DNA from 3 places in the Pseudorhodoferax sp. genome. Region 1 is predicted to be linked to each of the others. Evidence: riboswitches for the same ligand, from Rfam matches in the RefSeq annotation. Region 1 holds a riboswitch; each other region holds the start of a gene.

Evidence for each region. Region 1 has a riboswitch for cobalamin ahead of QM782_RS18705 (TonB-dependent receptor domain-containing protein). Riboswitches for the same ligand answer to the same signal wherever they lie in the genome.
Region 2: another riboswitch for cobalamin. It lies ahead of QM782_RS21625 (TonB-dependent receptor); the one in region 1 lies ahead of QM782_RS18705 (TonB-dependent receptor domain-containing protein).
Region 3: another riboswitch for cobalamin. It lies ahead of QM782_RS21540 (TonB-dependent receptor); the one in region 1 lies ahead of QM782_RS18705 (TonB-dependent receptor domain-containing protein).

Annotation. Positions count from the first base shown of each region.
Region 1 covers NZ_JASGJZ010000001.1:3,994,380-3,996,572, forward strand. The annotation lists gene QM782_RS18695 (cell division protein ZapA) at 160-447, opposite strand; gene QM782_RS18700 (DUF904 domain-containing protein) at 444-686, opposite strand; cobalamin riboswitch at 713-944, shown strand; gene QM782_RS18705 (TonB-dependent receptor domain-containing protein) at 1,020-2,193, shown strand, end outside.
Region 2 covers NZ_JASGJZ010000001.1:4,669,282-4,671,474, forward strand. The annotation lists gene QM782_RS21625 (TonB-dependent receptor) at 1-1,354, opposite strand, end outside; cobalamin riboswitch at 1,500-1,726, opposite strand; gene QM782_RS21630 (SDR family NAD(P)-dependent oxidoreductase) at 2,065-2,193, opposite strand, start outside.
Region 3 covers NZ_JASGJZ010000001.1:4,644,464-4,646,656, reverse strand. The annotation lists gene QM782_RS21540 (TonB-dependent receptor) at 1-897, opposite strand, end outside; cobalamin riboswitch at 1,037-1,283, opposite strand; gene QM782_RS21535 (DUF6587 family protein) at 1,346-1,597, opposite strand; gene feoB (ferrous iron transporter B) at 1,600-2,193, opposite strand, start outside.

The DNA of each region.
Region 1 (2,193 bases):
CAGGCCCAGGCTCGTATGAGCATTGGTTCAAGGACATATAAAGCCCGGCGAACACCGCAGACGGGGCCATTCTAGGACGAATGCTGTGGCCCGGAAGCGCGATAAACGCACGCATCGTGGTGTTGCTGCGCCGGCACTTGCGCTGCGCGGCGCGGGCCGCTAGAGCAGTTGGCCGTCGCCGCCGAGCGCGTCGTCGAGGCGGGCCAGGATGGCGGCGAGCTGGTCGCTCGGCGGCTGGGCCGGGGCGGGCGCCTCGGCCTGGTCGAACGCGATGTTCAGCGCGGCCAGCACGGCGATGCGGTCGCGTGCCCGGATCTTGCCGGCATCGCGGATCGCGCACATGGCGCTGTCGACGCGCTGCACCGCCTGCAGCATGCGCTCCTCGCCGCCGGGCGGGCAGCTGAGCCGGTAGCTGTGGCCGAGGATCTTGACTTCGAGCTGGCTCACGGCGGGTCCTTCCGGTAGGCGGGGGCCGGGGCCACGCTGATGGAGTCGGGCAGGCGTTCGAGCAGCGCGTCGATGCGCGCGCGCGCCGCCGCGAGCCGCGAACGCAGCGAATCGCGCTCGCCCTCGAGCTGCTCCACCTGCTCGGCCAGCAGTGCGTTGGTGCGCTGCAGTTCGCGGTGGCGCAGCAGCAGGCGTTCGGTGCGCTCGGCGATCTGCTGGATCTGGGTGGCTTGGTCCATGGCGGGGCGCATTGTAGGTTCGCGCACATAGAATCCGCGCCGTTGGTGCTCGCGGCGCGGTTCACGCGCCGCAGTTCAACGGGAAGCAGGGGGGCGCGCCGCCGCGCGCGGGCCTAACCTGCGCTGCCCCCGCAACGGTAAGCGGCCGAAGTCCAGGGACTTCCACTTCATCCTCGTGCCACTGCGCGTACCGCGCGCGGGAAGGCGGTGGAGCGTGCGCCGCCAGCCCGGATACCGGCCAACGAGGTGGCTGCCGCACGTCCGTGCGCGGCCGTGACGCCCATACGCCGGCGGGGAAGCTGGCGGGGGCACCTGGTTTGTGTTCCTCCTCACATGAAGCACCGCATGCACCGCGCGCGCCTGAGCGCCCTCACGCTGGCACTGACCGCGGCCTGGCCCGCCCTGGCCCAACCGTCCCCGGCCACGCTGGACGAGATCGTCGTCACCGCCACCCGCGGCGCCACGCGCGCCGACGCGCTGGTCAGCGACGTGGTCGTGATCGACGGCGCGCAGATCGAGCATTCGACCGCGCGCACGCTGCCCGAGCTGCTGGCGCGCGAGGCCGGCCTGCAGATGGCCGCCAACGGCGGCGCCGGCAAGACCTCCAGCGTGTTCATCCGCGGTACCGAAGCGCGCCACACCATCCTGTTGATCGACGGCGTGCGCTACGGCTCGGCCACCGCCGGCACGCCGGTCTGGGACGCGGTGCCGCTGGATGCGATCGAGCGCATCGAGGTGCTCAAGGGCCCGGCCTCCTCGCTGTACGGCAGCGAGGGCGTGGGCGGCGTGGTGCAGATCTTCACGAAGAAGGGCCGCGCCGGCTTCCATCCCTACGCCTCGGCCACGCTGGGCAGCGAGAAGCACCGCGAGCTGTCGGCCGGCGTGGGCGGCGGCCAGGGCGCGCTGACCTACGCGCTGGGCCTGCGCCAGCAGCGCGAGGACAGCTTCTCGGCGACCAACGAGCGCGTCGCCTTCGGCAACTACAACCCGGACCGCGACCCGTACCGCCAGGACTCGGTCAACGGCTCGCTGGGCCTGCAGCTCGACGGCGGCTGGCGTGCCGACGCGAACTTCCTGTATTCCGACGGCCTGACCCACCTGGACGACGGCCCGGGCCGCGATGCGCGCACCACGGTGCGCAGCGTGGTGCTGGGCGCCGGCCTCACCGGCCGCGTGCTGCCGGCCTGGCAGACCGAGCTGCGCTTCGGCCACAGCGCCGACACCTCCAATGCGGTCGAGGCGTCCTGGCTGCCGTCCGACTTCAAGACCACGCAGAACCAGTGGACCTGGCAGAACAACGTGGACACGCCGGTCGGCGTGGTGCTGGCCGGCGTGGAGCGGCGCGAGCAGAAGGTCGCCGGCTCGACCGACTACACCGTGAAGGACCGCAGCATCACCGGCCTCTTCGCCGGCCTGAACGGCTCGGCCGGCGCGCACAGCTGGCAGGTCAACGGCCGGCACGACGACAACTCGCAGTTCGGCAGCGCCAACACCTGGTTCGCTGGCT
Region 2 (2,193 bases), 670 kb from region 1:
GGGACCAGGTGTCCGCGTCGTACTTGCGCGTGCCGCCCACGGCCAGCGCCAGGTTCGGCGTTTGCTCGAAGCGCGTGCGGCCCCAGGTCTTGCGCAGGCCGGCGCGCAGCGTCAGGCGGTCGTCGAGCAGCGTCTGCGCGTCCTCCAGGTACAGCGCATGCACCTGCTCGGTCTGGTTGTTGTCGTAGGGCGCGACCTGGCCGGCCGGACCGCCCGGCAGCGCCACGCGCTCGCGCTCCGAGCGCAGCCGGCTCTTCTCCCAGTCCAGGCCCAGCAGCAGGTCGTTGCCCTGCCCCAGCCGCAGGCGCGGCTGCAGCCGCAGCCCGGTGGCGTCCAGCGTGCGCAGGTTGTAGTCGCGCGAGGTGCCCGGCACGGCATTGGTGCCCGAGCGGATCACCGGCGACGCCCAGTTGAACTCGTCCACGTCGGTCAGGCGGTAGGCGTGGGCCGTCCAGCTGGCGCGCTGGTCCGGCGTCGCGCCTTCGTAGCGCAGGTCCAGCGAGCGGTTGTCGCGGTCGTCGCGGCCGTGGACGTTGGCGCCGGACCCGCGGAAGCCCGCGTCGTAGATGCCGTCGGTGCGCAGCTCCATCTCCACGCGGTGGTGCTCGGCCAGTTGCCAGCCCAGCGCGCCGCTGGCGCCGCGCCGCTCCCAGCCGGTGTTGGCCAGGCGCGAGCCGCCGCGGCCGGACTGGTAGTCGTCCCGCTCGCCGGCGCTCATGCCGACGTACCAGTCGAACCGGTCGTTCGCGCCGGCCGTCTGCGCGTGCGCGCGCCACAGGCCCCAGGAGCCGCCGGTCAGGTCCACCTGCGATCCGGGCGCGGTGGCGCCGGTCTTCATGATGATGTTGACGACGCCGCCCATGGCCTGGCTGCCGTAGATCACCGACGCGGGGCCGCGCACGATCTCGATGCGCTCCACATCGGCCGGGCTCAGCTTGGACAGGTTGGCCGTGCCGGCGCGCCGGCCGTTGACGAGCACCAGCACCTGGCTGCGGAAGTCGCGGCCCTGGCCGTCCGTGGACGCGCCCCGGATGTTCATCGAGGTCTGCGCCGCCGTCCATTCGCTGAGGAAGCCGACCGCGTTCTCGGCCAGCAGGTCGGTGAGCGAGCGGGCGGTGGAGCGCTCGATGGCGGCGCGGTCGATGGTCTGCGTGGTGCTGGCGATGCGGCTGCGGTCCTCGGGCCGGGCCGTGGCGGTCACGAAGACCTCGCCCAGGGAGCCCGACGCGGCCGGCTGGGCCTGGGCCGGACCGCCGCACCAGACGGCGAGCGCGCCGGCCAGCCAGCCGGCCGATGGGAAAAAGCCGCTCCGGGCTGCGGCCGCGCGGCGGCCGGACGAATCGTTGTTGCGCATGTGCTTCTCACTCGCGCCCCGCTCTCCCGCAGGGCAGACCGACCAAACACGCCGCGGCGCTGACGGAACGACCCGGGCCGCGCGGTGCGCCGCGCAGGCCAGCGTCGGACCGGCGCACTCCCGCGGCGTCCGAAAGGCGACTGCGAAGGCCGGTATCCGGGCTCGCGGAGCGGCGCGGGACAGGCTTCGCCTGCCGCGCCAGGCCCATCGCCTTCCCGCGCGCTGGCGCGCAGTGGCTGCCGGCGCGATGCGCCGGCCGATGGGTCTCGATCCGCTGACCGTTGCGGGGGCAGCGCAGGAATGGCCCGGCCCGCGAGGGGCGGCGTCACCTGCTTCCCGTTTGACCACGGACCTCGCGGACCGCGGCACCTTGCAACCGGGGCGCGGCGGCTCTCGACGAGCGGCCGCGCCCGGGCAAATTATCGTCGAGCGGACTGCACCGGCTCCTGGCTCCCGGGCCCGACCCCGGCAGCCGCGGCTGGTGCCAGCCCGGCATCGGCCATCCGGTCGAGCGAGCGTCACGAGGGCGTGCCACCGACGGAGGCGGAGAAGCTTTTCCGCGGCTGGGTCTCCATCCTCGATGGCAGAACCTCCCAGCGGCCCCGAGGATCGCGCAGAAGAACAACGGAAACGCCGGGTGGCTGCCGAATCAGGGAGCGGCATGCTCGCCCGGCGCGGGGCGACAACGGCAGCGCGTGGCCCTTGCCGCCTCAATGGATGGTCAGCCCTCCGGTAGGGCTGACGGTGGCGCCGGTGAGATAGAGGGCATCGTCGGACGCCAGGAAGGCCACGACGCGGCCGATGTCCTGCGGCGCGGCCACCCCCAGCGGGCTTCTGGC
Region 3 (2,193 bases), 650 kb from region 1:
GGCCTCGCTGGCGCGCCAGCGCAGGCGGGCGCGCAGGCGGTCTTCCTCGTAGCGCACGATGCTGTCGGCGGTGTTGTAGTTCTCGCCGCGCAGCGCCTCGACCACGCGGCCGTCCAGCCCGGGCGTGCCGAAGTAGCGCGCGGGCTTCTGCAGGCTGCGGTCGGCGATCAGGTCGAGCTGCAGGTCGCGCGTGGGCTCCAGCCGCAGCGTGCCCATGAACTTGGCGCTGCGCGCGTCGCCCATCGCGCGCTCGCCGTCGCTGCGCTGGCCGTACACGTCCAGCCGGTAGCTGGCGACCGGGCCCAGCGGGCCGGTCGCGCCCAGGCCGAGGCGCCCGGTGGCGTCGCTGCCGCCGGCCGCCAGCGCCTCGATGCCGAAGGTCCGGCTGGGCTGCTTGCGCACGGCGTTGATGGTGGCGCCCATGGTGCCGCTGCCGTACATCAGCGAGGCCGGCCCGCGCAGCACCTCGATGCGCTCGTAGCCCCAGATGTCGCCGGGATAGGAGGTGGTGCCGGCGGCCACGCTGGCCGGCACGCCGTCCTCGGCCACGCCGACCGAGTTCACGCCGACGAAGCCGCGGCTGCCGAACGACAGGCCGCCGTTGCCGGGCGTGCTGCTGGAGGTCAGGCCGACCGTGCGCGTGACCGCCTCGACCAGGCCGACGTCGCCGCGCTCGCGCATCTGCTCGGCCGATACGCCGTCGACGCTGGCCGGCAGGTCCTGGATCGACAGGCCGGTGTGGCTGGCGGTCTGCGCCGGCAGGCGCAGCTGCGCGCCGGTGCGCTCGGCTTCGTCGGTGACGCGCACCTCGGGCAGCGTGGTCTGGGCCAGGGCCGGCGCGCCCAGCAGGGCGGCGCACAGCGCGGCGGGATGGAGGAGATGGGAATGGCGTGGCATCGTGCGCGACAGGGTTGTGGACCGCCTGTCGCGACAGCAGCGCGCGGCCGCTGCGTGCCCCGCGGGGGCGAGCGGCCGGACGCCCTGTCTGCACCCCGCAGACGGCCGGCATTCGCATGCAGGGCATGCTCGGACGCGGCAGGCCGGTATCCGGGCTCGCAAGGGGAGAGGGGGCCCTCCGGGCGCCGCGTCTTCCCGAACCCGCCGCGCATCCGCCGTTGCGGCGGACCACGTGAGGGCTCAGTGACGGCCGGCCTGCCGGTAGGGCGGGGCGGCGATCGGCGCTTGAACTTGCTTACCGTTGCGGGGGCAGCCGAGGCCTGGGCCGAACCTGCCGGCCTTCACCTCGTTCCCGTTTACTCTGCATGCGGGCATGCAGACACCTGACGCACGGATGCCCCGGAAACGGATCCCCGGGGCGCGCGGAGTATAGCGACCGCGCCGCGCGTCACTCCGGGCGCTTGGCGCCGGCGGAAGGCGGGGCGCAGCTCCCGCAGCTCTCGCAGTCGCCGCAGCCGGAAGTCTTGGCGAGCGAGGCGGCCAGGCGCTCGGCCTGCGCGTCGTCCACCAGACCGGCGCGCTGCGAACCCGCCGCCAGCCGGCGCGCCGCGCCCCTGCGCCAGGCGGCTGGCATCCAGCGCCACACGGCGTACACCGCGGCGGCGGCCACGATGGCGAAGACGATCAGGTTCTGCAGCATGCTCAGGCTCCCGCAGCGAAGGCCAGCGCCAGCCGGTAGGTGGCGAAGCAGGCCAGGTAGGCCAGGCCAAAGAGGTAGCCCGCCATGACGAACACGTACTTCCACGACCCGGTCTCGCGCTTGACGGTGGCCAGCGTCGACAGGCACTGCGGCGCGAACACGTACCACACCAGCAGCGACAGCGCCGTGGCCAGCGACCAGCTGCCGGCGATCAGCGGCTCCAGCGCGCCCGCCATCGCCTCGTCGCCCGTGGCCGAGAGCGCGTACACGGTGCCGAGCGCGCCCACCGCCACCTCGCGCGCGGCCATGCCCGGCACCAGCGCGATGCTGATCTGCCAGTTGAAGCCGATCGGCGCGAACACGTGCTCCAGCGCGCGCCCCAGCAGGCCGGCCAGGCTGTACTGGATGGCCGGCCCCGTGGCGCCCGCCGGCGGCACCGGGTAGCTGGAGAGGAACCACAGCAGGATGGTCAGCGTGAGGATGATGGTGCCCACCCGCTGCAGGAAGATCCAGGCGCGCTCCCACAGCCCCTGCAGCAGGTTGCGCGGGTTGGGCCAGCGGTAGGCCGGCAGTTCCATCATCAGCGGCGAGGCCGG